Regions from separate parts of the Solibacillus sp. iso_87 genome, predicted to be linked through region 1. Evidence: riboswitches for the same ligand, from Rfam matches in the RefSeq annotation. Region 1 holds a riboswitch; each other region holds the start of a gene.
What was found. Region 1 has a riboswitch for thiamine pyrophosphate ahead of tenA (thiaminase II). Riboswitches for the same ligand answer to the same signal wherever they lie in the genome.

Region 1 (7,811 bases):
TCCTTTCCAAAGAAAATTGACTGATTCACACTTTTAGTATTGGTGTATGCAATGATTCCATACGCGGAAGAAATTCGAAATTGTTAGGAAAGGGGAAAGGTACCGACATCAATTTTTATCTTTATAGGGAATAATTGCAGCTAGTACAGCCATACTACAATTGATTCACTTTTAAACATAGGGAGGCGGAACGAATGGATAAGAAGGGTTTCACAGATCCAAAATCTAAGAAGATCCACCAAAACTGGGCGAGCGACAAGCATCAAAAATCTCAAATCAAAGGGGAAACAGAGGTAACTCTGCATAACCAGATTTTGAGAATTAATGCGAAGGCGAGACAGTTCTAACCTTTGTCTTGAAGTAAATCAGGCCTTCATTACAGTACATACTGTGATGAAGGCCATTTTTATATCAATCCATTTTGCGTTTTCCTTTTCCATTTTGAGCTTGCTGATGGAGTTCCGTTAGCTCGTTTGCAATTTCTTCCCTTACTTTGTTAGGTGCAATTTTCATGTTTTTTGGTGTTTGCGGTAATGATTGTTTATTCGTTCCTTTACTCTTACTATCGTCTCTGCCCATTTTTATGCTCCTTTCAATTTTGATTCCTTCTTAATATGGCTTTCCAGCAATTTTTCATTACAAAAATCGAGTCAGCCTCAAAAAGCATAAAACATCCTAACCTGAGCACATTAAGTCAGTAGGAGGTGATGAAATGAGTAAAAACAGCAAAGAAACGATGAATACGCGAACACATAATCCTTTTTCTACTTATAAAGAACTGCACCGAAATACAACAAGTCATAACCGGAATCCGGAAGATAATACAGCGGAATTTGCGGAAGAATTCGATTCGAAATTAAAAAATAAAAACAATAAAACAAACCATGATAAAAACCAGCAGTCAAATAAAAAATAGCTGATAAAGTAATGATAAAAGCCTTGTCACATAATTTGTGCAAGGCTATTTTATATATTTGGGCAGTAAATACAGTTAGCCCTGATAAACACTGTCACATGTACCACCTATCGGTTCATAAAAGCAATGCTGTTTAAATTGACCTGTAAATGGTTGATCGTACCATGTTGGAGGACAAGGACCATATGGGTTGAAATACCAAAGTGCATACTTCGCTGGATGGTCTCGCCAATAGTCCAGCGTCTGTCTTGCTAGTCTTCTTTCAGTCTCTCTGGCCCTTTGATAAAACATGTTTCCTTTTTGTACTGCCTCAAAAGAATAGTTATTGCCCTGTACTTGGAAAATAACCTGCTCGATTGTTCTTACATCATTAAAATCCAGGCATGTGGCAATAGCTCGGTTCACAATTACATTACCTACGTACAACATCCCTTGTTTTCCTTCGCCTTCCGCTTCGGCCCGCATCATTCGAGCCATTAAATCGACATCGGAATCCCGGTATTTTACTCTTGGCATTTTTTCACCTCACAACTATAGTATGAAACAGTTAACCTGGTTGCGCATATGAATAAATGAAATCACTTAAAAATTGTTTCTTGTTATTACTTATGTATTTCTAACCTATCTTTCCGCATTAACACGGGATATAGTTCATAAATTAGTACATAGGAAAAGGAGGACGGACAATTCAAATTCATGTTGTACAACCGGGAGAATCATTGTGGGCAATTGCACAAGCTTATGGAACAACAGTGCAAAGTATAGTGGAAGCCAACCAAATTCCAGAGCCGGCTCGGTTAGTTGTCGGGCAAGCATTGGTCGTTCCACTGAAAGGTCAATATTATATTGTACAGCCAGGCGATAGTTTATGGTCAATTGGTCAACGTTTTCAGGTGAATTATTTAACGCTCGCTCAAGCAAATGGCTTAAATCCGGATGCATTGCTAATGATCGGAACATCATTGTATATACCGGAACCATCCAAAAGGTCAGCAGAAATTTTGGCATATGTAGAACCAAGGGGTGATGAAATAAACGAAATGCTGCTGGATCAAGTTCGTGAGGCGAGTCCATATTTAACTTACTTAGCTGTATTCAGTTATGAAGCGAGGCGGGATGGTTCATTAAAAGCACCGACAATAAACCCATTACCAGAGATCGCTGAACAAAATAATACAAGTATAGCAATGGCGATTACTAATCTCGAAGATTATCAGTTTAGCGCTGAGCTTGCACGTGATATTTTCCAAAGTGTCGCTGTCCAGAACTTGCTGCTGGACAATATCATTGCAGAAGCAAAACGTATCGGAAATATTTCGGATATCCACTTTGATTTTGAACGTATATCGGGCGATCAGAGAGAAGCCTACAATAATTTCCTTCGAAGAGCTGTAGAGCGTTTGCATGCAGAAGGGTATACAGTTTCTACTGCATTGGCACCAAAAACGAGAGCCGATCAGCCGGGTGAATGGTTTATGGGGCATGACTATAAAGCTCATGGCGAAATAGTGGATTTTGTTATGCTGATGACATACGAATGGGGATATTCTGCTGGTCCTCCAATGGCCGTTTCTCCGCTGCCGCAAGTCGAGCAAGTAGTACAATATGCTTTAACAGAAGTTCCTGCGAGTAAAATTTTACTGGGACAAAATTTGTATGGCTACGATTGGACATTACCCTTTGTACAAGGAGGAGATTATGCAGAAGCAATAAGCCCTCAACGTGCAATTGAAGTGGCAAAACGTTATAATGCGGCTATCCAATTTGACTATACTGCACAGGCCCCGTACTTTAATTACTATGATGAGCAAGGCCGTTCACATATTGTCTGGTTTGAGGACGCACGTTCCATTCAGGCGAAGTTTGATTTAGTAAAGCGCTTGAATTTGCGCGGTGTTGGTTATTGGAAATTAGGATTGCCATTCCCGCAAAACTGGCAGCTCATCGGGGCTAATTTTAATGTGGTGAAGAAATAGAAAAAGCAAAATTGACGGTCAGATGAAATGGAAAACAATTCATCTGACTTTTTTGATTGTTATCCATTTAAGAAGGAGATTTGGTTGATACTGATGAAGTATTAGTAGTAGTTGAATAAAAGGGGGATTATTGATGGGGAATGTTCCGGAAATTTTACAAAATTTACGTATCCCAGTAATAGGGGCACCGTTGTTTATTATTAGCAATCCAAAATTGGTCATTGCACAATGTAAGGCAGGAATTGTAGGGTCGATGCCAGCGCTGAACGCAAGGCCGGCAAGACAGTTGGATGAATGGTTAGCTGAAATTACAGAGGAGTTGGCAAGCTATAATGCCAAAAATCCGGATCGGCGGGCAGCGCCATTTGCAATTAACCAGATTGTCCATAAAACAAATGACCGGCTGGAACAGGATATGGAGCTTTGTGTGAAATATAAAGTCCCGATTATTATTACCTCACTTGGGGCACGCGAAGAAGTTTTTGAGGCAGCACATAGTTATGGAGGCATAGTTTTTCATGATGTTATCAACAATTACTTTGCCAAAAAAGCGATTCAAAAAGGTGCGGACGGTATCATTGCAGTAGCAGCAGGTGCAGGAGGCCATGCCGGTCAGCAGAGTCCATTTGCGCTTGTACAGGAAATCCGTGAATGGTTTGACGGTCCATTAGCTTTATCAGGATCAATCGCACGAGGCCATTCACTATTGGCTGCACAGGCGATGGGAGCTGATTTCGGTTATATTGGTTCACCGTTTATCGCGACTGAAGAAGCCTTTGCTCGTCAAGAATATAAACAGATGATTGTGGATAGTACCGCAGAAGATATTGTTTACAGCAATTTATTTACAGGAATCCATGGAAATTATTTGAAAGGTTCTATCATGAATGCGGGGATGGATCCGAATAATCTAAAAGAAAGTGATCCTTCTGCAATGAACTTCAACGATAATACGGCAAAAGCCTGGAAAGATATTTGGGGAAGCGGGCAAGGAATTGGTGCAATTAAAGAGATTAGTTCAACACAGCAATATGTTGTTAAATTGGCTGAAGAATATACACAGGCTTATCATGAACTGACTGGTAAAAAATCGGCAGTAGCCCATTTACAATAGCTAATAGCAATTGTGAAAAACAAAAATGCTATTTTTTTCTGAGCGCTAAAAATTGATTTACATTCCGGGACGCTTTCTGCGGGCGTAGGAGTAATTTCGTAATTTTTGAATTCACTTGCCCGGTTTGAATTAATTTGTTACACTCTGGATAATTAAATGCATTTGCGGGGGGACACAGCAGTGTTGAGAAGGTTAAAACCTGACCCTTAGAACCTGGCCGTTAATACGGACGTAGGGAGCAAAGTACACGCTATACATATGTACTTACTTTGGCTCCGCGTATCCTTAACGTGGAGTCTTTCTTTTGCAAATATACAAGCATTTGATTTGCGGGGGGACACAGTAGTGTTGAGAAGGTTAAAACCTGACCCTTGGAACCTGGCCGTTAATACGGACGTAGGGAGCAAAGAAAAGTGGTACTTACACTTTTTGGGGACGTCTCTCTATATTGAGGCGTCTTTTTTGTGCTTCCGCCAACAAAAAGGAGGAGTAACAATGGGATTTTGTGAAAAGGTAAGGAAAGAAACGGATTTTTATTGGGAGGCTAGCTTCTATCATCCTTTTGTACAAGGGATTGCAGATGGGAGTTTACCGCTGGAGAAGTTTAAGTTTTATATGCTGCAGGATGCATATTATTTAAAACATTATACGAAAGTCCTTGCTCTTGCAGCTGCAAAAGCTACAACAGATGATGATGTACAATATTTTCTGCAAACAGCAAAATTTATTCATGACGCAGAGCTGGAATTACACCGGACAACGTTTAAAGAATTAGGTGTGACAGCGGAGGATTTGGAACAATTCGAACCGGCTCCAGCAGCCTATAACTATGTAAGCCATATGTACAATGCAGTGCATAACGGAGATGTAGCAGAAGCATTTGCGGCAATTTTACCTTGCCCATGGCTGTATCAGGAAATAGGGCAAAGGTTAAAAGATGCATGCCCCAATGTCCCCCTTTATGAACAGTGGATTGCACTATATGCGTCCGAGGAGATGCTTCAAAATATTGAAATACAAAAATCGATGCTGGATCGATATGCGAAAGAACAACCGGCAAAGCTAAAAGTATTGCAGGAACATTTTAAGAAAAGCTGTTATTACGAATGGATGTTCTGGGAGATGCCTTGGACGAAGCAAAGCTGGGAACAAGGGGTGTATATCAATGAGCCTGCAAGCAATTAATAAAAATCAGCCGTTAGTACATTGCATTACAAATTATGTCGTCGCAAATTTTACAGCGAATGGTTTGCTTGCGGTGGGTGCTTCACCAGTCATGGCGGATGCGATAGAAGAAGTGGGAGAAATGGCTGCTCAGTCAAATGCATTACTTTTAAATATGGGTACTTTGAATGAACGGACAGTAGCATCGATGAAGCAAGCTGGACTGAGCGCAAATAAGCATCGTACTCCGGTTGTTCTGGATCCAGTAGGGGTAGGGGCAACGAAGTTTCGAGTTGAGATAGCACGACAACTGCTCGATCTTCTAAAGATTGATGTAATCCGCTGCAATATGGGAGAACTTGCGGCTCTTGCGGGAGCGGATTGGACTTCCAAAGGTGTTGATAGCGGCAAGGGGGATATAGATGTTGCAGCGACTGCCAAACAGCTTGCTAATAACTATCGATCTATTGTAATCGTAACAGGAGAACAAGATGTTATTACGGATGGGGAAAGAGTTGAATTCGTAACGGGTGGTCATGAAAAAGTGACAAAAATGACGGGGAGCGGCTGCCTACTAAGTGCCCTTTGTGCTGCGGTGCTGGCAAACAGTAAAGAACCGTTTAATGATTTACAAATTCTGCTCAATGAATATAAACAGGCAAGTGCCAATTCTGTGGCAGCTATAGGAACTTTCCATAAAAATTTCTTGAATGAACTAGAAAATTTAGCGGAGGGACGACAATGATTACATGTACAATTGCAGGCTCGGATAGCGGTGGCGGTGCAGGCATCCAAGCAGACTTAAAAACGTTTCAGGAACTACGTGTATTTGGCACATCTGTCATTACCGCACTAACCGCACAAAATACGGAAGGAGTGCATGGGATTTTTCCGACAACGGCCGATTTCGTGCAAGCTCAGTTAAAAGCGGTACTTCAAGATTTTGAGATAAAGGCGATTAAAACAGGGATGCTGTTTAGTGCAGAAATTATCGAAGCTATTGTCGCCTTACTAAAAGACACAGAAATTCCGCTAATCGTTGATCCAGTCATGATTGCAAAAGGTGGTGCCAGTTTACTAGAGCAGGAGGCTACAACAGCCCTTAAGGAAAAGTTATTGCCGCTTGCAACTGTTTGTACACCGAACATTCCGGAAGCGGAAATCCTGACTGGGTATACAATTCAAACTGAGAAAGATATCAATTTAGCGGCGCAGCATCTATTAAGTCTAGGGCTGGAATGTGTTGTCATTAAGGGTGGTCACTTAAACAGTAAGCATGCGACAGATACGGTTTTCATTCGCGGGGAGCAACCATTTAAAATGAAAACCGAGAGAGTGGATACGAAGCACACCCATGGAACAGGATGTACATTTTCGGCAGCAATCACGGCGGAGATGGCAAAAGGAAGATCGACAGAGGCAGCCATTATAGAAGCAAAAAAATATGTGCAGCTGGCAATTCGTCATCCGCTTAATATTGGTCACGGGTTTGGCCCGACAAATCATTTCGCCTATCATGAACAGCGGGGGGTGTGTAATGTCCATGTCTTTTGATTTAAATAAATACTTTGTTATGGGAACAATCAATTGTAAACGCGACCCGCTGCTTGTTTTAGAAGAAGCGCTACAGGCAGGAATTACTATGTTCCAGCTGAGGGAAAAAGGGAAAAATGCTTTAAAAGGGGATGAGTATATTAAATTTGCCCGTCAATGCCAAAAGCTGTGCCAAATATATAAAATACCATTCATTATCAATGATGATGTCGAACTTGCATTAACATTAGATGCAGATGGAATTCATGTAGGACAGGAAGACACCGAGGTAGAAAAATTTAGATCTTTTGCGAAAAATAAAATCGTCGGAGTATCGGTTCATACAATGGAACAACTGGAATTGGCCATGGCAAATGGGGCAGATTATGCGGGGATTGGTCCAATTTATGAAACTTCCACAAAAGATGATGCGAGAGCACCAGTAGGGCTGACGTTATTGGAAGATGCCAAATCTCAGTTTCCTAAATTCCCGATTGTAGCAATTGGGGGAATCTCCACTGAAAATAGTTTCATTGTGAGACAAACGGGAGTAAATGGAGTAGCAGTTATTTCTGCTATTAGTCATAGTAATAATATAAAAGAAACTGTAAATATACTCTAAGTTAAAAATTGTCATAAAAATACTATTTATATAGAAGAAGCCTGTACCAATATACTCTTTTCTACTATTCTGGCAATTTAGTATGATAGTTCTGTTATACACTACAGAATATGGGAGTGAAAGAAATGTTGAAAAAACTATCTGCTTCAGCCTTAACGCTAACACTTTTAGCAAGTGGCATGTCAGCAGTTTCAGCGGCACCAACATCTACGAATGAAGATATGACACGTGGAGAATTTGTGAAGGCCGTAATTGATGCATTGGGTGTAGAGGTCGGCACTGGGGAGACTGTAAAATTCCAGGATGTACCTGATTCACTTAAACCGTATATTGAAAAAGCGGTAGAATTAAAGCTAATTAAAGGTAAAACTCCAACTAAATTTGCACCAAATGAAAAACTAACGCGCACACATGCTTTCCTTATTGCGGCAAGAGGATTACAAGATGAGGAAACATATTCTGAAAAGGTATTGGATCAGTTTAAAG
Region 2 (7,811 bases), 490 kb from region 1:
GGAATTTCTTTCCGGATGAGAAGAAATGGCATGAAGAATGCATTGTGAATCGGTCACCTGAGTGGAGTAAGTAATAATGAAATAAAACGCAGACGATTTAGTAGTGTCATTACTCACTTCTAATTTACCGTCTGCTTTTTTTATTTAAGGAGAAAACAAGGTGTCACCTCGTTATATAGTAATCACCACTTTACCTTGAGAATGACCTTCCTGAAAATATTTGAACGCTTCGGTAATTTCACTTAATGTAAACCGCTTATCAATTATTGATTTTACTTTACCAGTCTCGAGTAATTCCTTTTAAATCATTTAAGTCTTTTTGATTTGCCCGTTGCAACAGGCTACTTATTTTTTTGCTACCAGCTATAGAAGTAAAAGATCCAAGAAATAATGTTTGATATAGTTGAGACTCGGAACCTCCTACGTGAACAAAATATCCATTTTGTTTTAGTGCACGTTTATAATCTGAAAGAGAATTAGAGCCATTTACACCAAGAACCAAATCATAAATTTTTTGATGGTAAATACCGCATCAGAATTGTTATGGGGAGATGTAGTGATTGATGTAAGTAAATTAAAATAACTATTCAACAATCTGGCGCGATTGAGGAAGAAGCGACTTTTATCTTAAATCTCGATCTTAAGTTTTTAATTGTTTTTTTCTTGTTCAAATGCCTTCAAGGTACGTTTATCAACCACCTTCGTTACTTCTCCGTTCTCGTCATAAAACTCTACAATCATCGCGAATTTAGATTTGGGTAGGTAGTGGATCTTTAAATTCAATTTACCTACCCCTTCCTTTGCTTCATCCACACCGATATACCCCTCAACATCGTAGTCAGTTCCGTTGATCGTCACTGAAGTTATGTAACCACTACCTCCTTTTGGTATGTATAGTCTGTAGTCTTCGATTACCCCTGTTACTGTAGCGTAATTTCCATTATTATAATCTTCTATATCTTTAATAGCCTCTTTTCCATCTATGAAGGCCTGTACACTTAACCAAAGAACACCTATCCCAATCAGTGTTGCTATGTAAGTACCAACCTTTTTACGTGCCTTTTTAAAGAATAATCCTGAGAACAAAGATAGTCCTAGCACTAAAAAGAAAATGAACAGAAAGAAGTACAAATTTATTTGAGGCGCTAACCAGTTTATCTCTTCCAAATAATCGAATAGGTATGCATCATAAAGGAAAAATGCTACGAAACCTAAAAAGAAGATCCATAAACAACCGAATGCCCAAACTGGTGCTCTGTTCCTGTGCCTATTTTCTTTTTCCCTAATTCCACCTTCTCTTACAGCATTGGAAGGAGTTTGTGGTTGTGGTTTTCTCTTCTTTTTCTTACTCATTCTTTTCCTATCCATAGTTAACCCCTCTTCAACTTTAATATAAAAGAGAACGGAGATTCCCCAATCCTCTTGGTACTACAACTCTTTATTTTACCAATTCATTTATCATTTTACCTTTCTTGGCATACAGTTCTATTTTACCGGTACATTCTGTAATAGGTAAGTAATATACTTATATGCCTTTGTTTTAAAGATATCGAATTTAAGTAGGATATAACGAAGTAATTATTCCATCCTTATTAATAGGCGCCTTACTTCATGTACCTATTTAGTTATGGGACGGTTATTGGTTTATGATTTTTATAGTTCCAGGTACAGAAGATTATGTGCTAATCGGTATATCAGAAAAGAAAATTATGCATTTTAGACCGAGTAAGCAAACTCCTGATCCAACAATACCATACGGTGAAATTATATTGGATAGCCCGGAAGTTCTCCGGATGAATACGGACTAAAACAAGGCAAAGATCAACAATTGGGCGCAATTCTTGCAAGAGGAATTGTGCTTTAATGGAGTACCATGAAAAGTTGAATACTTTAATAATCGATTCTTTGATTGGGGGAATCTTCATGTCAAATCAGATTATTGGAGTATGGTTAATTTATATAGGTGCAATTATAATAGTTTCGGCAATAAGTGGCGGTGATTTAACAATACAACCTTTCGTCCTTGGGTTTGGCGGCTTTTTCGGTTATCTAATAATTTTTATGTTACCGTATATAAATCGCCAACTAGCATACGGTAAAAATTCGAAATTTCAAGATAAAATAGATAATATAAACGTAATAATAACAATTATTTTATGCACCCTTTGTGGTTTGTTTATTGGCTTTGAAAATTCAAGATTGGTATGGTTGTCTATTTTAATTGTCATTGGTATACATTTTTTCGCTTTTTACTTTTCCCAAGGAAAATGGATGATAGTTTTAGGAATATTAGCAATAACAAATGGGGTATTGGGTATTATTTTCTTTAACATTCCTTTTTTAGTATTTGCCTCAATAGATGGGTTAATAAAAATTGTTATTGGTTTTAAAATGCTATTTATGAAACAAAATTTTGAAAAGCATTATATTTCTAGCGAACAGTTGCGTTAGCTAAAAAAGGAGCACTCTCATAAGGTGCTTACCTTTTTCAACCACATAAACAAAAAATCTTTAGGTGGCCATATGAAGAAGGTGTAGCATTATAATAAAGTTCGATTAAAAGATAGTTTGTACAATCTCTAACTTCAACTCGTTTGAATAAATATTATTTTTTCTCGACACAGAAAAATCCCCTTTAAGTAAAATGTTTACCGACAGCGTACTGAAGGTTTTTTAACATTGTCTACTTAAAGGGGATAATATCAAGCTTTGTTTCAAAACAGTTGGTTTCTTTCTATATAATAACGTTCGGGCTACTATAAGTGGCTTAAAAATGGCAAAGTATCGTTACGTAAACATAATGATATTGTTTTAAAGGAGCAAATATTAGCGATTCATCAAACGCACAAAATGTATGGGTATCCACGCATGTAAATCGCTTTACGAGACAAAGGCTTTCTTGTGAATCATAAGAAAGTCTATCGACTAATGAGTGAGTTGGGTATTCAATCGATTATTTGTAAAAAGAGTCGCGTATGGGGCAACCATCTTATTAGCAAACCTTTAGCTAATCAGGATACAAACGATTGAGTGGGATAATTCTAGGCTGCTTGTAGTAATGTAGTATTTAAGTAAAAAGTGTACTTGTTAAGAACAGCATATTTTGATAGAATCAAGCTAATTAAATGCATTTGCAGGGGGACACATTTGTGTTGAGAAGGTAGAACCTGACCCTTAGAACCTGACCGTTAATACGGACGTAGGGAGCAAAGTACATATTTTTTTTTTGTACTTACTATGGCTCCGCGTAATTTACGTGGAGCTTTTCTTTTGCAAATACTTTAATTGCAGGGGGACACATTCGTGTTGAGAAGGTTAAAACCTGACCCTTAGAACCTGACAGTTAACACTGACGTAGGGAGCAATTATAGGTGTAGTATACACTTTTTTAGCGTCTCTATAGTAATAGAGGCGTTTTTTTGCTCTTACAGAATCTAATGAGGAGGTAACCGTATTTAGTTTTGCGGAAATTTAAGTCGGATGGCTTTTTGTCTTTCCGTCATTTACGAATATCAAACAATTATACAAAAATTAGACAAGGGGAAATGATGATGAAATTACATGAACAAACCGTTTTAGTTACAGGTGCAAGTAGAGGTGTTGGAGAAGAACTCGTAAAAGCATTTGTCAAAGAGGGGGCTAATGTCGTACTGAATTATTATAAGAGTGAAGAAAAAGCGCAACGTTTAGCACAAAGTCTGGGTTCTCAGGTTATCGCTTTACAAGCAGATATCCGCAACCAACAAGAAGTTCAGCAAATGGTCGAAAAGGCAAAGCAATATTTTCATACGCCGATTACAACCATTGTCAATAATGCGTTGATTGATTTCGAATTTAATCCACTCACACAAAAAAATGTGTTTGAGCTTCAATGGACCGATTACAATAAGCAATTTGAAGGAACGATTAAGGGTGCTTTGAACAGTATTCAAGCATGTATTCAGGATATGAAAGAACTAGAATTTGGTCGTATTATCAATATTGGGACAAACTTATTTCAACATCCGGTAGTAGCTTATCATGAATACACAACAGCTAAAGCGGCATTGCTCGGATTTACACGTAACATGGCGAAAGAGTTAGGGGCGTATGGCGTTACAGTCAATATGATGTCTGGTGGACTTTTAAAACAAACGGATGCGAGTAAAGTGACAACAGCAGAAGTATTTCAATTGATTGAAACCACAACCCCTTTACAAAGAGTGACAACACCAAAAGAATTAGCGGAAGTGGCATTATTCTTTGCATCTCCTTGGGGGAGTGCCATCACTGGACAAAATTTAGTCGTTGATGGCGGTCTTGTAATGGATTAGAAACCAGCTTGTATCTCTCTTTTAGATGTAAATATAAGGGGGGGCAATAAGTTAAAGTGGGATGAGGTAAATATAATATTTATTTAAGGAAAACTTATTATGAACTGTGATTTTAAAATAATAGGTATATATATGTTGAACAATAGGACTATATTGTTGAGCAATTTTTTCTTGAGGAGGATATAGTACTGGTGTTTGCATCCTTGGACCGACGCTAAAAGGTATTCATTTAACTGATGACACAAATTAACCCCCATTCAATTTGAATAGGGGGTGATAGTATGTCAATGTCTATTACTATCATGTAGCGAAGAAGGTTACTATCAACCTCAATTTTTTTACGTAGGGTTGCCATAAATACTCTAAGAAATGCTACATTGTTCTCCCAGCTATTTCCCCAAATTTCTTTTGTAATGTAATTATGGGTTAACACGTTACCTATATTTTTAGAAAGTAAAACCAGTAATTTGTATTCAATAGGTGTTAAATGCAGCTCTTTACCATTTAAATAAGCACAACCAGCAGCATAATCAATAGCAAGATCCCCGTTAGGGAAATAAGGATTTTGATGTGGATTTTCTGAGCTGCTAAAGCTATATATAGTTCACTTCTAGGGGGCATTTTTATTGGAGTTGGAAATGGATTGATGTTAAATTTTCAGACAAGTACGGGAGGAACGGATTTTATTGCCCAGTTTTTATGTGACAAGACGGGGATAAATGTAGGGATATATCTTGCTTATTGATTCAATAATAATAATTATTGGTGGTTTGTTATTATCTTCAGAGACTTTTTATTTCTCCATTATCACTATACTTTCAATTGGTATTACTACGAGTTTTATTACAAGTAGAAAAGGGCATGTTTTCGACACTAATAAATGAGGTGACAGGGAGAAACTATGGGGATTTTATACACTATGGCTATTTTTTATTTTCCTTCGTCTTGGAATAAACCATAGATATCCCACTAGCAATTACAATTGATTAGTATTGTAAGTGTCAAAATAATCACCCCGGTATCAATTTTTTAATTATATTGCACAACTATTAAGTATTCAAAATAACTTTATGAGCCATTACAAACAAATTACTTGCCATACGATTACCCAATATATAAGAGCACTTATTTTTAACACAAAATAAAAATGAGAGGCTACAGTAACTAAAGAGAAATTTAGCGAAGAGTATCTGGATGAATGCCAGTGCTCTTTTTTACATTCAGAATAAGATGATTATATAAAAAGATATCATGGTGAGGAGAATAATTAATTGACTACTACATTAAGGTGTCAAGAATGCGAAAGACCGGCACGAATACTAAAAAAGACCAGGGAACTTTCCCGGAATGGAAATTTTATTGTAAAGAAGCTTTATAAACGTATTTGTCTATGTGATGGTGAAATTAAACTTGCGATGGAATAGGGCTTTGAATAGTGCGTATTGCTATTCCTCCGGCGGTACGTGCTATTGAGAGTTCATGAATGTTTTGTTTGTACTCCCACTTAGTTTTATTACTGGACTATAGGAGGTGGTAAATAATATGGATTGGTTAGAGAAGGCTGCAGAAAACTATGCAAAAATTAAAAAGGCTCAAGAAAACCAGAAACAAATAATAAAAATTTATCCAATAAAGGTAAGAGAATTATGGGCTTCCTTTAAACAGATGCACGATACTATTGGTAGCAAATTTGGTAATTCCATTATTTTTCCGAGCAACCCCTTTCATATGGAATCAGTAATAGGTATTGTTTCAATTAGAGGAAGAGCAAAGCAAGTTAGCAAGGCTGTCGGATACTACGGTTCAGTTATAATTACTATCTAATATATTAATAAACAAGGTAAAATTCAAACAGAACGAACTGTGGCTTTGAAATAAAGTTCGATAATTTATAATAGAGTCTGATTATTTTTAATAAAGTTCGATAATTTGTAAAAAAGTTTGATTAAATTCCTGTGTAGATAGTCAAGTTATTTTCTTATTCCACAATTCTTGTTCAAAAGTAAAGCTGTAGCAGATCAATTAGTCGAATTGAAATTAACTTTCCATAAGGGGAACGCCATTGACAGCCGAGTTTAAGGAGTTTCCTATCCTACATAGTGATCGAGGATATCAATATACATCAAAAGAATTCAAGCGAATCATAGAGAAAGCAAATGTGACACATAGTATGTCGAAAGTCGGCCGCTGTATTGATAATGGACCGATAGCGTACTAAACACTTTAACCCCAGCTCTTTCATTTGGTGATTTTTCCTTGGCTTGAACTAAGGCATTCAACTTTTTTAAATACTCGTTTTCCATGCGTAGACGGTTGATCCTTGCTTGAAGTGCTTCAGGTGAACCTTCTACAAGTGCTTGTTTTGGTTGTTTAGTCGAGTCTTTTTTCATGGATAGACGCCCCTTTTTCTTTGGCTGAAGGGCATCTTCAAATAATATTTCGAATTGGTTTTTCCAATTACGTATAGACGAACTAGCTGCTATATTGAAAAAAGCTGCCGTTTCGTGTAAGGATGTACCGTGTTCAGTCATATAATTAAGTACGTCTAGTTTAAACGCTTTTGTATAATTTGTATATCGTCTGACATACACTTTTACTCCGTTATTTTGATATTGTTTTACTAAAGTTAATAAATACCGGTGTGAAATACCAAAATCCCCAGCTACCGTTCTTGAGCTTTCCTTGCCATTTACATATCGTTGAACCGCTGCTAGTTTATCTTCTGGACTCATTCTAGCCATAGAAAAACTGCACCTCCTTGTTAGATGTGTCTAACAAGGAGGTGCAGTTCATGTTTGGGAGTATTGCTGAATTTCAAAGCGTTTAGGTCACGCCAACCCTAAAATCACATTGGAATTCTATGCACACCTATTGCCGAGTGCAGATAATGACATTGCAGACATTTTTCACAATGCTATCCAAAGTAACACTAAATAATTGGAAAAAATCCTGCGGACAAATCCAAAAAATCAGGCATAAAGTAGAAAGTCTCTCAAAAAGGAAAAGCCCATTAACGTTGATATGATAACGTGTATTCGATGAAGAAAACCCTTGGTATATTATCTTTTGTTCTTCTTAGTATCTTTCTTACTAACCATGAAATTGTTAAAGAAAAACTCCGAACATTTATAAAATAACCTAATTTAACTCGGTTTACTTTAATCGTACACCCTTCAATAATTACGTAATCCTCTAATTTTACAACTCTTGCCGAAATATCCGGTCCAGTCACGTAATTTTTAATTACTTAAAAATCTTTGAATTTATAGTAAACATAAGAAATAATTATTGACAAAAAAATCTAGGCTTATTGTACATAACATGTCTAATTTAGCAGAAGATAAGGATAGGCATTTATCAAGAGTGTGAGAAAGGAGGTTAGCATCAAATGGATATACTTTTGGCCATACTACCTGCCATTTTCTGGGGAAGTATCGTCTTATTCAATGTTAAGTTAGGTGGAGGTCCATATACTCAAACGCTTGGGACTACAATAGG
Region 3 (7,811 bases), 440 kb from region 1:
GTTGCCGACTCGAACATCGCCCGTAAATCGTCCGCAAGTTTCCTGATTTCCTTTTCTTCCACCGGCACACCTGCCCACTCACAGGCAGTACGGCACATGATTTCCAATGTTTCTTCGTACAGTTCGATTTCTTCCATCTGCTGCCACTTGTCCAATGCATTTTCCCATTGTTTCGCATGGATTTCATTCAGTTTTTGAAGTCGTTCGCGGGACATGAGCGACATGAACATTTGTTTACGGTGCTTATGGGCATCGCCATCCAATGTTTGCACACCCTTTTTACCAAACAATGTTTCGGCAACACGGTTTGGTGCAACACCTTCTCTTTTAAATTTGCTGTTGTCGTAAAAAACAGCCGCCGCTTCTTTCCCGCCCATACAGATCGCCTTTTTTCCTAGCAGCCGTGTTTCGAATATATCTGACTGGAAGCTTTGGCGCCTATTTAAAATATACAGATAACCTTCCCTCAAAAGGCTCAGACTGTTGTCAAGCCCTTCTTCCTTCGGTACCGAGTTTGTCATTTCATCCATCTCCTTTATATGAGTAACATTGTTGGTAATCAGTTCCCTGTTTATTCTTCGGAAAAACTTCACGCTAATCTGGAGTATCCAACAAGCAATTTCAATTTTTATTTCCAGTAGTAAAACTCCTGCCACGACAGCTTTTTGGCTACATAAAATGCAATAAAAATACTACCCATCGGAAATATTTTTGTTTAACAACCGCTTGTTTGTGCTATTTACAGTAATAACACTTTTTCTGATGACAGAAAAAAGTTCTACATAAAAAACTTGCTGTGCAGTTTTACTTAAAAAAATGATTTATAAAAATAAAAAGGACGTGGTACATGAATGTTGGAAATCGTGAATTTTTTGAATAAGTATGTTTGGAGTAATGCGTTAGTCTTTTTATTTTTGGCGGTAGGTCTCATTTTTACGCTGAGAACTCGATTTGTTCAAGTACGGCGTTTCAAAGATATGATCACATTGCTGTTTGAGAAAAATAATGACAGTGCCGGGATTTCTTCTTTCCAGGCATTAGCGATGTCATTAGGAAGTCGTATCGGTACAGGTAATATTGTTGGTGTTGCAGCGGCCATCAGCCTCGGTGGTCCTGGTGCAGTTTTCTGGATGTGGGTTATGGGATTTTTAGGTGCAGCCACTTCATTTATTGAAATTACCCTTTCTCAAATTTTCAAGAGTAAAATCGAAGGTGAATATCGCGGCGGAACTCCGTTTTATATTTACAAAGGCCTAAATTTAAAATGGTTTTCAATTATTTCAGCGACAATTTTAATTATCGTTATCGGAATTTTATGGCCGACAGTACAGGCAAACACAATCGCTTTAACGGTTCAGGAATCATTCAATGTTCCTCCACTTGTAACAGGTTTACTGCTTGCTGCATTAATGGCCGTGATCATTTACGGTGGTGTAAAGCGAATTGCCACTGTTTCTGAATATTTAGTTCCGTTTATGGCTTTAGCTTACGTGACAATTTGTATCGCTTTATTAGTCGTTAACATTTCTGAAATTCCGGCGATGTTTTCATTGATTGTAACTAGTGCACTTAACTTGAATGCTACATTTGCAGGTTTAGTCGGAACAGCCATTGCAATGGGTGTACAGCGTGGTGTATTCTCAAGTGCTGCCGGGTTAGGTACGGAAACGTTTGAATCCGGTGCAACGAGTGTTTCTCACCCTGCCAAACAAGGTTTAGTACAGGCGTTTTCTATTTATATTGATACGTTTTTAATCTGTACAGCGACAGCGTTTATGATTTTAATTACAGGTATGTACAATGTTGCGCCAAGTGCTGGCGAGGCCATCGTATCCAATATTCCAGGTGCTAATCCTGAAGTTTATACACAGTCTGCGATGAGTACACTGATTTCTCCGACATTCGGCCAGTACTTTATGACAATTTCATTATTCCTGTTCTGTTTTACTACGTTAATTACGTACTTCTACAAAATGGATACAAATATTGCCTTCATTAAAGAAATGTTGAATATCGGCAAAGCAGGCAAAGTCATTACGCATACTGCCCGCATCTGCCTTCTAGGTATGGTTATTTTCGGTGCAGTGAATTCGGCTACACTAATTTGGGCGATTACCGATTTAGGTGTCGGGATGCTCGGCTGGGTAAACGTTATTACAATTGTACTTCTTTCTAAAACTGCTTTAATAGCACTGAAAGATTACGATACGCAAAAACGCTTGGGGCTTAACCCAACGTTCAACCCGTTAGTGTTAGGGATTAAAAACGCGGACTTCTGGGAAGACCTCGAAGCAAGATCTTCGATACCAAATACCGTTCCTTCAAAAGGAAAAACGGTCGTTGCGAAGAAAGTCCAAGAGCGTCTGCAACCAGTACCGAATCCGTTTTCTGAATAAGTATTAGGCTGACCATCGCCAAATGTATCGGTTATGGTCAGCTTCTATGTTATTGCTTCTAATTCCCCATTTCCATCCTCTATATATGACTCCATTTTACGGACCGACTCCGAGGAGGTTCCTCCTAGTGTACAGAGCTAAAGTAAAATCTTAACCTTATCTACAATTCTGAATGTGTAAACCTTGTTTTAATACTTTGTTTAAAATCACTGTAACTTTTTTATTTTTTTATTTTTTCTAAAATAGTACTTTTTTATCATAACAACAGTGTGTATAATACTAAAGTTGGCATGAAATTATATGGTGTACACTTAAATTATTTTTAAACAATAAAATTCGTCGTATTCCTATAAATTCTGTAATAAATTATGTATTTTAATATTATCAAGAGAGCAGAGGTAACAGGATGAAATGGTTTAAAGATTTAAAAACATCTGTCAAGTTGATCATTACGTTTCTTTTCATGAACATCGTTTTAGGTGCAGTGGGAATAACTGGTTTGATTAATTTGAATAAAATGGAAGAACAAATAGGTATTATGTACGACGAACGTGTTCTACCAATAACTGACCTGGGGACAGTGGAAACAGATTACCAACGCCTTCGTGTCCAGATCCGCGACATGGTCTTCGTTGCGCAAACAGAAGAACAAAAAGATACATTTAATGATATACGGTTGCAGATTATTCAAGATATAAAGAATAATATAGTGGAATACGAAGATGGTGAAATTACTCCGGAAGAACAAGTCATTCTTGATCAATTTCATCCTGAATTCGACGAATATTTGTCTTTATACGAGACAGCCGTTAATTATGCTTACGCAAATAATATTGACAACTATTTAAAAATGGCTCAGGAATTTAATGAATCCGGAAATGCAGTTCAGGGTTATATCAATGAGCTGATCAATCTGAATATCAGTTTAGCTGACGCTACGGATCAAGAGTCAGACGAAATATATAGTTCTTCAAGAACATTTACTATAATACTTATCGGTCTATCTGTTCTAGTCAACATTGGGCTGGGTGCGGTCATTTCCAGACTTATTTCGAAACCATTAAAAGAAGTATCCGAACTGGTTGAGACAGTCGCAAATGGAGATTTAACAGCAAGCACTACAATTCATTCAAAAGATGAAGTTGGTGATTTGGCCCGTTCAGTGAATAAGATGGTAAACAATCTACGTAGGACCGTAGAAGGTATCCTTCAGTCAGCAGAGAGTGTTTCTGCTTCTGCTCAGGAAATATCTGCCACAACCGAGGAAGTGGCTGGCAGTGCATCAACACAGGCAAATGATTCACAAAAAATTAACGAACTGTTTAAAGAGATTGTAAAAGGCGCACATAGTCAGGAACATGATGCGCAAACGATGAGGGAATTGTTCGGAGAGTTAAATACGGCCATTAATGCCGTAGCGGAAAACACGAATGATACAGCCGTATTGACCGAGAAACTTACGACTACAGCCAAAGACGGCAGTAAAGTCGTACAGGAATCAATTCAGGGTATGGAAAGTATCAGTACGCAGATGGCACTCCTCGAAAAAGATGCAGCTCGCATTGATGATATTATTAAAGTAATCGATACAATCGCAAGTCAGACAAACCTGCTTGCATTAAATGCAGCTATTGAAGCAGCACGGGCTGGTGAAAACGGAAAAGGTTTTGCGGTTGTTGCAGACGAAGTACGGAAACTGGCAGAGCAATCCAGCGAAGCCACAAAAGAAATCACTTCTATTATTAAAGGCATCCAGAAAAATACTTCCCTCAGTGCCATTGCAGTAGCTGAAGGTGTAGAAACAACAAAACGTACTGAACAAGCCTTTACACATATCGCAGAAATGATGACACAGGCAAACGAAAAAACAATGGAGATCGCTTCAGCGAGTGCCAAGCAATCTTCCCATTCAGCCAATGTGATGAACTCGATTGAAAGTATTGCCTCTGCAAGCTCTCAGCAATCCGCGCAGTCCAATGATATAATGAACGCGGTACAAAGCATTACTGGCACAAGTGAAGAAGTCGCCGCCGCAAGCGAAGAAACAGCCGCAACAACACAAGCACTGGCAAATTTAGCGGAAGAATTAAACGAGCTGGTTGCCACTTTTAAAACCCATAAATAATAGTACACGATAATCACTTATTAGGACTATTTCTCATTCAACTACAGAGAAATAGTCCAATTTCCTTTTTTTGCGTCAATACGACCCTTTGGCAGAATGACAAAAAGAAGGCGTAGGTTTCAGTTTCCTTTACCTATGTCTTCTTTTTCTGTTATTCAGGAAAATACGGCAATTCGCCGCTCTTTGGAACAGTCAGGTCTTGTAGTTCTGTATACGCAGCAAATGAGTGTGATCCAAATTCTCGACCTAAACCGGATTGCTTCACTCCGGATATGTGGGGTCCCACTATGTATGCTGATTTTCAAGATTTTTAATGCATTATATGTGTATTTTTAAATGAAAGTTTAGTGATCAGCGCTTTCCTGAATATGCCTAAGCACGAAAAGATATATTAATGCATACGTTAACTACAACAATAAAAGAGGTGAAATTTTGAGTCCGACTATTGATTACACATCGCCGCATACACAGTTTACATTCGATGTTAATAAAAACCCATTATTCATTAAAGATCAGCATAATTTTATTAATCTATTGGGCATAAACCAGTTAAATACGCTTGATAATGTATCATTACTCGATATTTATCTCAATGCCAACAATGTCATTGAGCCTCATTACCATCAAAATGCGGCGGAACTTGTCTACTGTATTACGGGAAGTGCGGTTGTTTCGATCTTGAATCCGTTTACGAAACAGCTTATGCATTTCCCGATTACTCCCGGTCAAGTGGCGAACGTTCCTGAAGGGTGGTGGCATTACGAAGTCGCTACGCAAAACAACACGCATCTGCTCGCCATATTCAATGCTCCGACACCGGAAGTCATTTTAGGTTCTGATCTGCTCAAGCTGACACCTTCAAATATTATGGCCCACACATATGGAATGAACGAAAATTTATGGACGCAGGCAGTTGCCCCTGTCAGACCAAATACTTTCATCGGTCCGCCAAATCCGTGGCAACATGCCCAGCCCGGCAACTATGGCGGCGGGTATCAGCAATAATTTTTCTCGGTCAAAGGAATTAAATTACAAAAAACCATTTGCATACTGAGATGGCCATGTTATGATAACTGTGAAATTAAACCAGTATTGGCAGAAGAAAATCTGCTCGTAATTGAATATGAAAACTACTAGGGGCGCCTTTTTGGCTGAGAAGTACCCTTTGCACCTGATCTAGGTAATACTAGCGTAGGAAAGTAGTGTCGACCCCCTATTTTTATTTTTTTGTATAGGCTACGATACCACTTTCTATAGTTGAAAGTGGTTTTTTTGTTGCAAAAAATTATTGTAAAGGAAGGTAGAAATGAATAAAACGAGAAAGCTTACATACTCAGCGATTATCGCAGCGATTACAACGATTCTCAGCAGTATGGTGTATATTCCATTAGGTTTTGCCAAAATATTTCCGATTCAGCACTTTGCCAATGTCGTATCGGCTGTACTGCTCGGTCCATGGTATGCGGTATTACAGGCGTTTCTTACGTCGACGTTGAGAAACTTGATGGGGACAGGTAGTTTATTCGCTTATCCGGGAAGTATGATTGGTGCACTTCTCGCCGCGTTTCTATTTGCGAAAACGAAGAAGTTATCGTTTGCAGCGGTAGGTGAAGTGATCGGCACAGGGTTGCTCGGTGCGATGGCTACTTATCCGATTGCCATTTTATTTTTAGGACAAGAAGCGGCGCTGTTCGGTTTTGTCCCGGCATTTATGATGAGTTCGTTTGCAGGAGCGCTTTTAGGCTATGGTTTGCTGAAGATCATGGTAAGAAACAGGGCATTTGGCGGGATGCTTTATCAGAATGCCGGGTGAGTGAATGATCTGAGATGGTATAGTTTGTCAGAGGGTTTTATAGAATAGTTGAGGCGGTTATTAGAACTGAACTCAGGACCGGATTTTATGAGAGTTTTTTGCACTGGCATATCGTTTTTATTAGAAGATTTCAGACTATATTAGAACAACTAAGCCCTTTATTAGAAAACGAGCGCCGGGTCTATCGCGCCACACCAATTGATACACCCGACGCAAAGTTTAATTAGGTAGATTTAACTGCCACGATACGCCAAAACGGTCATTTAGCCAGCCGAACTTTTTACTGAAACCGTAATCACCGAGTGGCATTAGCGGATGACCACCTTCAAGCAATTTTTCATAAAGTTCGTCGATTTCTTCTTCCGTATCACATGTAATAAAAATAGAGAATGACGGCGTGAAGTCAAATTCATGTTTTAAATTACTGTCAATGCACATATATTCCTGTCCTTTTATCGAAAAAGTAGCTTGCATGACTGTTCCTTCGTCTCCGCCTTCATTTGCACCATAGCGGACAATGCTCGTAATTTTCGTATCTGCCATAATGGATGTATAGAATTTCATCGCTTCTTCTGCAACGCCGCCTTGGAACATTAAAAATGGTTTTGCACTTTTCATCGTTACCTTCCCCCTTCTTTCACTAAAATCAAGTATTTCGCGAACTTTCCTTCCCACAATTTAAAGGGCATCACCTCGTTCCGGAGATGCTTTTTTGATCATGTTTCATTCTGCGTACTCTAACCTTGATAGCTCACTTTTCCTGTCTCCACTAATTCCTTCAGCCCCATGAACATTAAATTCCACCCTTGTTCCGTACCTTCTCGCATTTCGTCTAGGGCTTTTACGGTATCAGCATCTGTCCAATTCTCTTCGTTCTCAACATGGATCAATTGGGTAAACGTCCTTTCACAGCCTTGCCCCATTTCCTTCAGCTCCACTGTAATCGTATCTGCCAGCTCGCTGAATTGCGGCATTTTAAAAGTGAACACGATTTTTTTAGAAGGATCGATTTCAAAGTACTCTCCGATTGCTCGGTAGTCCACTCCCTTTCTGTGGTCTACGATTTCCCAAGTCCCCCCTACTTTCGGGTCATTTTGTGCGACCTTGTTCGTTCCTTCTAATGTAAAGAACCACTTTTTCATCATGAAAGGATTCAGCCATGCATCAAACACTTTTTCAGGCTTTACATTAAATTCTCTTTTCATCGTTAAATTTGTCGTTGAGATATTGTTCATCAATATTCTCCTTTTGGGTACTCTGTTATTAGTTTATTAATAACCTATTTACAAGAATATTTAAACCAATTGCTCCAATATTCTTCCCCATATAAAATAGTCTCCTGCGAGAAAACCCTCACAGGAGACTTGCTTCATCAATTATTCTCCGAAAACGACATGCCACTCAGCGCGGCCTGCTAAAAATTCTTCAGCCAATGCTTTTGCGCCTTCTAAGCTATGGCTTGCCGCCCAGCCGCATT
Region 4 (7,811 bases), 780 kb from region 1:
TATTAAGTGCCAAGGAGCGTTTTCCGAATCGGTTTTTTCGAACATTTCATCGGCTGCCTCAAAATATAAATTAAATTTATCACGGTTCCGCCAATCTTCAGCTGTCAATTTCCATGATTTATACGGATCGGCTGCTCTTTCATTAAAACGTTTAAGCTGTTCATCCGAATCGATATGGATCCAAAATTTAATCATTATATAATCTTCATCTGTCAGCTGTTTCTCAAAGCTATTAATTTCTTCATAAGCGCGTTTCCACTCTGCTTCTTCAGCAAACCCTTCTATGCGCTCCACCAATACCCGCCCATACCAGGAACGGTCGAAAATTGCGATCTGGCCATGCTGCGGCAACTTTCTCCAGAAACGTTGCATATAATGATACCTCATTTCATGAGGCTGTGGGGCAGAGATCGGCCATACCATTAACCCGCGCGGATCGATACGTTCTGTTAGGCGCTTGATCGCTCCCCCTTTGCCTGCTGCATCCATACCTTCAAATGCAATAATAAGGCCAATTTTATTGTTGAATAAAAATTGCTGGGCATTTAGCATTTCGTATTGCAAAGCTTTCAATTGCTTCTTATAGATTTCCTTCTCCAGTTTTTGCGATAAATCCACATCTTTTAGCTTTTTCAAATAGTGCTGCCTCCCCTACTCCATTTATTTATGTATATTTTACTTGAAAGTGTATGGAATTGGTAATTGTTGCAGTCATTTATTTGAATCATTTGATTATTTTATGTTGGGACCATGTTTTGATAGAACAAAAAACGCGGGTGCACTTATGTATGCACCCACGTTTATAACTTAGTCTTCTAATGTTGTTAAAATGATCGGTTTGTCTTTAGTTACGATAATCGAATGTTCGATTTGGGCAACTAATGATTTGTCCGGTGTAATGAATGTCCAGCCGTCACCTGATTCTACGATATGCTCAGCCTTTGCCGAAATAAACGGCTCTACTGCCAACACCATGCCTTCTTTCATGATTGTTGTATCCCAAGCATCATAATAGTTCAATACATGGTTTGGCTCTTCGTGTAATGATTTACCTAAGCCATGACCAGTTAAGTTCATAATTACTGTCAACCCGTGATCCCGTGCTTCACGCTCTACAGCTTTACCGATTTGATTTAATTTTGAACCTGCTTTAACCTTTGTCATTGCACGATCAAATGCTGATTTTGCTACAGTGCAAAGTTTTTCTTTCTCTTCATAACCTTCACCAACGACAAATGAAATACCTGTATCTGCAAAATACCCGTTTAAAGAGCCCGAAACATCAATGTTTACGATATCGCCTTCCTGAATAACCTTGTTACCTGGAATACCATGTGCAACTTCGTGATTTACTGAAATGCATGTATATCCCGGAAAATCATATTCGCCTTTAGGACCTGAAACCGCGCCTGCTTCCGCAAACATACGGCCTGCAATTTCATCTAATTCTTTCGTTGTCACGCCAGGTACTGTCGCAGCTTTCATCGCCTCACGAATTTCAGCACAAATGCGTCCAATTTTTTTAAACGCCTGTATTTCTTCTTGAGTAGTAACAATCATGTGTAACTTCCTTCCTCTTAAACAATGTCTACCCTTAACTATAGCATACTTAAAATCGGTTGTAATTGTTCAAGGATTTTAAAATTTACCGGTTTATTACTAATTTAGTACGACTTTCTACTATATAAAAAAGAAAAAACTTGCAGCGGGAATTGTATTTCTCGCTGCAAGCCTTGAGTTTTCTATTCGCTATGTTGTTTTTACTTTTTGCAGTAATCGGGGTGCAGAAGTGAATAAAATAACTGCGATAATTGCCGTAAGTATTGTAGCAGGTACCATATAAGTACTGTTGTAAATAATTGAATAGGCCCATACATTATCATCGCCTGCATATTCTTTAAAGAACACGACACCTGCAAGCAAGTGCGAAACAAATCTTAAAGCACCACCTATAAGGGCCCCGATGACGATATAAAGTGCCATTTTTACTTTATTGAACGATTGTGCAGCCTCTAATAATGGCTTTCTTACAATTGCCGCTAATCCTACTACTGTAAAGGCAAGACCATAATCTAAAATTGCCTGAAGCCAGTGTACAATGTAAGCACCGAACATCATTTGCATAACGCCGATCAGCAAACCTGTTGCAAGTCCTGCCGTTAACCCCCAACGAATAGCCATTAACATGATCGGTACCATAACAAAGCTGATTGACCCGCCTTGTGCCCACATTTTAAATGATACTTGATCCAACACAAGTCCGATGGCAGCAAATATCGCTATCTCCACCATCATCAATAATTTCATTCTGTCCATAACAATTCCCCTTTCTTTTATCCGATGTAACAAAAGTGAAGAGGGATAGAATAGAAATCAATTACGCATTAGCGTAATTGCGTCGGGATTCGGCTTTACGCTCGCGTAAAGAACTCATATCCGAATCCATGACATCCGCCGGAGGCTTTTACTTTTTCAGAAGGTTTTTAGAAAAAGTAAAAAACGATAGTCAGGACAAAAGCCTGACTATCGTTTGAACAGTCGGATTCTATCCACATCCCTACGCAAGTGCTAACTTACAGGTTCAAAGAGTCAGTGCAATCCCGTGCACAATCTCAGCCGACTTTCTCGGCACCCCTTGTGGTACATCTAATTTTTTATTGTTTGAACATGCTCATTGTAACGAATATTTTTACAACTTTCAACAGCTATTATTTTGAAACGTACTAGAATTACATATAATAGATACGAAGGAGTGATAAATAATGGATCAATCGAAAGGTTTAAGTGCACTGAGCTATTTAAGCTTTTATTTTGCACCGTTTATTTTACCGTTAATTATATTTATTGTTACGAAAGATAATGCAGTTAAAGGCCATTCTAAAAAAGCTTTTATTACACAACTCATACCGATACTGTTAGGGATTCTGTACATTATTTACTTTTTCACTTCCGTTCTTTCCTGGAACGATACTTTGACCTTGAGCATTCAGGATTTTTTTATTAGTTCGCATTTTATCGGATTTATTCTTTTAGTTGTTATTACGTTCATCCTGGCGATATGGAATCTAGCTCAAGCGATTAAAGTTTTACGTTAATGTTTATGAAAGCTTGTTCTTTGGGTATATTTTTTATACGAAATGTATTCGTTAAGGAGTGTTTACTAATGAAATTAAATAAACTTATTAAAACAGCAATTAAATATGGACCAATCGTGTATCCTATCATAAAAAAAATGATGGACAACAAAAAATCTACACCCCAACCAGCAACTACACGACGAACTCCAAAACGTTAATGCAAAAAAAACACATTTCCCACTTTTACTGGAGGGAAATGTGTTTTTTCTTATTTAATAATGATCTCCGTTTTACTGTAGCCTTCTTTTAGCTTTTGCACTTGTAAAATAGCCGGCATTGCTGCTTTTAGTTCGGCCACATGGGAGATGACGCCGATTAAGCGGCCTGTTTGTTGAAGATCGATCAATATATCGATTGCCCTTCTTAACGCTTCCTCATCTAAAGTACCGAAGCCTTCATCAATAAACATCGTATCGATATGCACACTTCCTTGAACACTTTGAATAACATCGGCCATTCCTAATGCTAATGAAAGTGATGCATTAAATTTTTCACCGCCGGACAGTGTTTTTACATCCCGCGTTTGCCCTGTATGGCTGTCATATACATCGATGCTGAGTCCGCTTTGGGCATTTCCTTCTTTCCTTCCTGTAGATTTCAGGAAGTATTGGCCATTTGATAGGACACGCAAACGTTCATTTGCCGCATGGGTCACTTTTTCCAAATAGCCGATTTGTACAAACCGCTCAAATGAAATTTTCGCATCATTTTGACCGCGAATTAAATTATAAACATGTTCAACTTGCATCAGTTTCGCTTTATAGCTTTCGATCTGCTGTGCGGATTGGTCAAGTCTATCGCGCGTCTCCTCACATTGCTCCACATAGGACTGGATCAGTGTCATTTTTGAGTACTTTGCCTCAATCTGCTCATTCAGCTCATGAATCTGTTGCTCACATGCCGTTAAATCAGCTCGTTCTTTTCCTTCAAGCAAAGGTTCTTCCTCAGCAATTTGAACAGATAATGTATGAACATTTTGCTTGTACGCTTCAACCGCATCCTGAATTTGCTGCTGTACATTTAAAGGCAATAACGCAGTTTTATACGTTTCTAAGTCGAAACCTTCCTGCAGCAATGCTGACTCAAATACTTTTCGAGCTAAAGTATATTCCTGCTGTTTTTCTGTTACAAGATTCTTCGCATGTAGATGGTTCACTTCACAAGTTTTTTCATCTAATTGGATTTTTTGCATCGCTTCAAGTGCATTTTGAATCGCAATTTTTAAATGGTGATGTTTTTGCTGCTGGCTTGCCAATTCTTGTGTTACTTCATCCAATCTAGAAAACTGAGGCAATAATGATTGCTCACTTTGCTCAAGCTTCCCTTTTTCCTGCGCATATTGTTTATCAATATCGATTACATATTGCTGCCCTTTTTCAATGCGACCTTGCAACACTTCTTTGTTTTCTGAAAGCTGTGCCATCGTTTTCTTTTCATTGATAAGCTGGGCCTGCTGCTGTTTTTGCTTTGTCAACTGCGCAGTCAGTACGGCCAATTGCTGTTCATACTCATGTAGTTGTGAAAGCTCAGCTTCAAGTGACTGAAGCGCACTTCTTTTCTGTTCCAATGTTGCCTTTTCCACATCTAATTGCGAATTGACCTGATAAAAGCTTTGCATCGCCCTATCACCTTCCTGACGCAGCTGTGCCAACACATTTTCATCAATGACAACCGCTTCGCTGTTATGAATGGCTGGGTGCTCTGTGCTCCCACATACAGGACATGCTTCCCCGTGCTGTAATGATGCCACTAGAAAGGCTGCCTGATTGCTGCGTATTTGCTGCTCCATGTTTTGCAGCTTCTGTTGTGTTTCATCAGTAATTTGTTTCTTATCTGCAAGCTGTTTCACTAAAGCTTCCACATTCATCTGTAATGCAGCCACTTCTTTTACCATTTCAATTTTCCGTGTTAATGCAGCATGTACTTCATACGTATCATGGTATGTAATGGTCGCATCTTCCAGCTCATTTATAATGGCTTGCTGCTGTTGATGTTTTTCTTTTAAAGAGGATGCTTCGTTTTGCAGCTTATCAAATAATTGCTTGGCGTTTTTTTGGTTTTCTGCAAGCTTTGAAACATTTTCCCGCTGTGTATTAATCGATTGATAGATCGGAACAAGTTGTTCAAGCTGCGAAATCGATTTTGTATAGTTATCTAACAATGGTTCTTGCCGCTTTTTCTCCTGATAATGATTTGTCGCCTGCTGAAGTTGTGCCTGCGCACGTTCATAGTCAGTCTTTGCTTTTTGTAAGGAGACTTCTGCTTGTTCAAGCTGCCGTTTTACCTTCTCATATTCACGCTCTAAAGGTTCAATTTGATTAGCCTTTTTGGCAAGTACAAGTTTCTGCTGTTCTGCTTGTATTTTATCCTTTTGCTGCAGTAATTCTTCGAGCCGCGCTTTCCGCATTAAAAACTTTTCAATCCGCTCATTTAACAGTCTTTGTTCATTTATTGTTTTAACTAACTTTTTTAATTCATTTTTTGAAAAATCATATTCCCCTTTTAATGCAGTACATTGATCTTCATAATATTGCTGTTCTGTCAGCAAGGCACTCTTTACTTGATACAGATTAATGACATCATTGTTCAGCGATGAAAACAATTCCGATTCTCTATGAGGGAGTCGGGACCGGATTTCATGAATTGTATTGTCCTGTTGCATCTTTGCTTGTTCAAAATGTTTTTCAGCAATATTCTTTTTCTCTTTCAGCAGTTCCACCATTTTCGTGAAGCGTTCCGTTTTGAATATTTTCCGGAAAATCTCCTCTTTATGCTTTGATTCCGATGTGAGGAGCTTTTGAAATTCCCCTTGCGGCAGCATGACGATTTGATTAAATTGGGACTGTGTTAAGCCAATCAGTTCTTCAACTTTCGACTGAATGAGCTTCACTTGAAACTTTTCAACAGCGGGTACAATGACTCCATCCGTAATCTCAAAAAATTCGCGCTTTGCACTTGCACCGTCATGACCAAACTTCCGCCAAATACGGTAAAGGCGACCGTGAACTTCAAATTCAAGTTCGACTTCCGTATCAATCGTTTCATCCGCAAAATCACTGCGTAAAAACAGCGACTTTTCCCGATCCTCTCCACTTCCAGAATCATAAAGTGCAAACGTAATCGCATCGAAAATAGTCGTTTTCCCCGCCCCCGTTGCACCGGAAACGACAAAAATTCCATGCTCATGGAGTTTTGTAAAATCAATAACTTCTTTTTGATGATACGGTCCAAATGCTGTCATCGATAATTTGATTGGTTTCATCGTTACAGCACCTCCTGTTTTTCACGTTCATTTTCGATTAGCTGCTCTAATACATCAGTATAAATCTCTTTAATTTCATCACTTAAAGGCTTGCCTGTCATTTCCGTGTAAAATAGTTCAAACAGCTCCGAATCATCCATTTGAACACGGTTCATTGTTGTCGCATGCTGTTCAAGCTGTTCATACACAACCGTTCGTTCAATATGCAAAGCATTCGGATAAACAGTGCGGACAAGTTCGGCAGCACCTTTCACATAATGTTCATCCTGTAATTTAACAAATACATAATCGTCATTTACTTTATGCTGCAATATATCCTCAAGCATTCCCGTCACCACACGCATGTCCCGTATTGGTGTAAGCAGTCTTTTTTCAATCGCCACTGTTCCGTCTTCTTTTAAATCAACAATCAAAAATCCCTTATTATGTGTCACTTCAGATTCTGAATACTTAAGTGGCGATCCGGAATATTGAATTTTCTCGTTTGCAACAAAGTGGGCCTGATGTAAATGTCCTAATGCTGTATAACAGAACGGTTCGAATAATGCTGAGCTGATACATTCCGTCCCGCCAATCGTCAATTTACGTTCAGAGTCACTTGTATTCGGCTCCGGCATCCCGTCTTTTGTAATGAAGGCGTGACCGATTATAACATTGCGTTTCGTATAATCCATTGTCTGCTTAATCTGGTCAATGATTTTTGCCATCGCCGCTTCATGCGATGTAATGGATTGATCGTCAAATACTGCCCGTACAATTGACGGCTCTGCAAAAGGAACTAAATAAAAATGAACGTCCCCGTATTCATCATGCATAATAACTGGATCGATATTCAGTTCTAAATGACCGACGATATGTAAACCGCTCGCCTTCATAAATTCACTGCCAAAATTTAAACGTGTAGCGCTATCATGATTTCCAGCGATTGCTAAAATCGGCGTTTTTTCATCGACTAAAATTTCTTTCAATGTTTTATTTAAAAGTTGGATCGCATCTGTCGGTGGTACTGACCGATCATACAAATCTCCGGCTATAATAATGACATCCGGCTTTTCTTTTCTAATTTCTTCGATAAACTGTTTAAGCACAAATTGCTGGTCTTTCGTCATCGATACACCTTGTACTATTTTTCCTAAATGCCAATCTGCTGTGTGAAAAATTTTCATGAATACCGCCTCCTATCTTTTAACTCTAAGTGTACATGAGGGAAAATAAAAAAACCACATCGTACGAATATTCGTTCGTACGATGCGGTCGATACTTACTGCTTTACAGCCATTTTGCCGGCTGAAATTTCTTCCATGTAGTGGCATGCCGCTTCATGCGTATTCTTCATAATAGAAGATGTACGCAAAACAGGTTCTTCCGTTCTGCACTTATCTGTCGCAAATGGACAGCGTGTATGGAATCGG

Region 2: it holds a riboswitch for thiamine pyrophosphate, as region 1 does, so the genes downstream of both, AC0VXV_RS10755 (3-oxoacyl-ACP reductase) here and tenA (thiaminase II) in region 1, are expected to answer to the same signal.
Region 3: it holds a riboswitch for thiamine pyrophosphate, as region 1 does, so the genes downstream of both, thiW (energy coupling factor transporter S component ThiW) here and tenA (thiaminase II) in region 1, are expected to answer to the same signal.
Region 4: it holds a riboswitch for thiamine pyrophosphate, as region 1 does, so the genes downstream of both, thiT (energy-coupled thiamine transporter ThiT) here and tenA (thiaminase II) in region 1, are expected to answer to the same signal.

Annotation. Positions count from the first base shown of each region.
Region 1 is NZ_CM149656.1:2,629,849-2,637,659, reverse strand. Features, by position in the region: gene AC0VXV_RS13385 (YpzG family protein) at 195-347, shown strand; gene AC0VXV_RS13380 (hypothetical protein) at 412-579, opposite strand; gene AC0VXV_RS13375 (hypothetical protein) at 713-916, shown strand; gene AC0VXV_RS13370 (cell wall hydrolase) at 992-1,432, opposite strand; gene AC0VXV_RS13365 (LysM peptidoglycan-binding domain-containing protein) at 1,636-2,892, shown strand; gene AC0VXV_RS13360 (NAD(P)H-dependent flavin oxidoreductase) at 3,026-4,006, shown strand; TPP riboswitch at 4,163-4,261, shown strand; TPP riboswitch at 4,328-4,426, shown strand; gene tenA (thiaminase II) at 4,502-5,191, shown strand; gene thiM (hydroxyethylthiazole kinase) at 5,172-5,915, shown strand; gene thiD (bifunctional hydroxymethylpyrimidine kinase/phosphomethylpyrimidine kinase) at 5,912-6,724, shown strand; gene thiE (thiamine phosphate synthase) at 6,708-7,325, shown strand; gene AC0VXV_RS13335 (bifunctional 2',3'-cyclic-nucleotide 2'-phosphodiesterase/3'-nucleotidase) at 7,451-7,811, shown strand, end outside.
Region 2 is NZ_CM149656.1:2,144,237-2,152,047, reverse strand. Features, by position in the region: gene AC0VXV_RS10780 (hypothetical protein) at 172-264, opposite strand; gene AC0VXV_RS10775 (hypothetical protein) at 649-1,368, opposite strand; gene AC0VXV_RS10770 (hypothetical protein) at 1,647-1,808, shown strand; gene AC0VXV_RS10765 (DUF6609 family protein) at 1,924-2,451, shown strand; gene AC0VXV_RS10760 (IS3 family transposase) at 2,875-3,030, shown strand; TPP riboswitch at 3,126-3,223, shown strand; TPP riboswitch at 3,280-3,378, shown strand; gene AC0VXV_RS10755 (3-oxoacyl-ACP reductase) at 3,552-4,313, shown strand; gene AC0VXV_RS10750 (winged helix-turn-helix domain-containing protein) at 4,543-4,806, opposite strand; gene AC0VXV_RS10745 (hypothetical protein) at 4,960-5,058, shown strand; gene AC0VXV_RS10740 (hypothetical protein) at 5,856-6,137, shown strand; partial or broken gene AC0VXV_RS10735 (IS3 family transposase) at 6,400-6,522, shown strand; partial or broken gene AC0VXV_RS10730 (transposase) at 6,555-7,054, opposite strand; gene AC0VXV_RS10725 (RhaT/GlcU family sugar-proton symporter) at 7,702-7,811, shown strand, end outside.
Region 3 is NZ_CM149656.1:3,071,418-3,079,228, forward strand. Features, by position in the region: gene AC0VXV_RS15720 (cytochrome P450) at 1-521, opposite strand, end outside; gene AC0VXV_RS15725 (alanine/glycine:cation symporter family protein) at 852-2,396, shown strand; gene AC0VXV_RS15730 (methyl-accepting chemotaxis protein) at 2,803-4,521, shown strand; gene AC0VXV_RS15735 (cupin domain-containing protein) at 4,954-5,526, shown strand; TPP riboswitch at 5,647-5,736, shown strand; gene thiW (energy coupling factor transporter S component ThiW) at 5,828-6,334, shown strand; gene AC0VXV_RS15745 (VOC family protein) at 6,554-6,952, opposite strand; gene AC0VXV_RS15750 (SRPBCC family protein) at 7,072-7,569, opposite strand; gene AC0VXV_RS15755 (S-ribosylhomocysteine lyase) at 7,711-7,811, opposite strand, start outside.
Region 4 is NZ_CM149656.1:3,405,838-3,413,648, forward strand. Features, by position in the region: gene AC0VXV_RS17460 (polyphosphate kinase 2 family protein) at 1-636, opposite strand, end outside; gene map (type I methionyl aminopeptidase) at 808-1,560, opposite strand; gene thiT (energy-coupled thiamine transporter ThiT) at 1,750-2,316, opposite strand; TPP riboswitch at 2,538-2,646, opposite strand; gene AC0VXV_RS17475 (magnetosome magnetite crystal formation protein family) at 2,763-3,095, shown strand; gene AC0VXV_RS17480 (hypothetical protein) at 3,164-3,295, shown strand; gene AC0VXV_RS17485 (AAA family ATPase) at 3,346-6,399, opposite strand; gene AC0VXV_RS17490 (exonuclease SbcCD subunit D) at 6,402-7,565, opposite strand; gene AC0VXV_RS17495 (ABC transporter ATP-binding protein) at 7,661-7,811, opposite strand, start outside.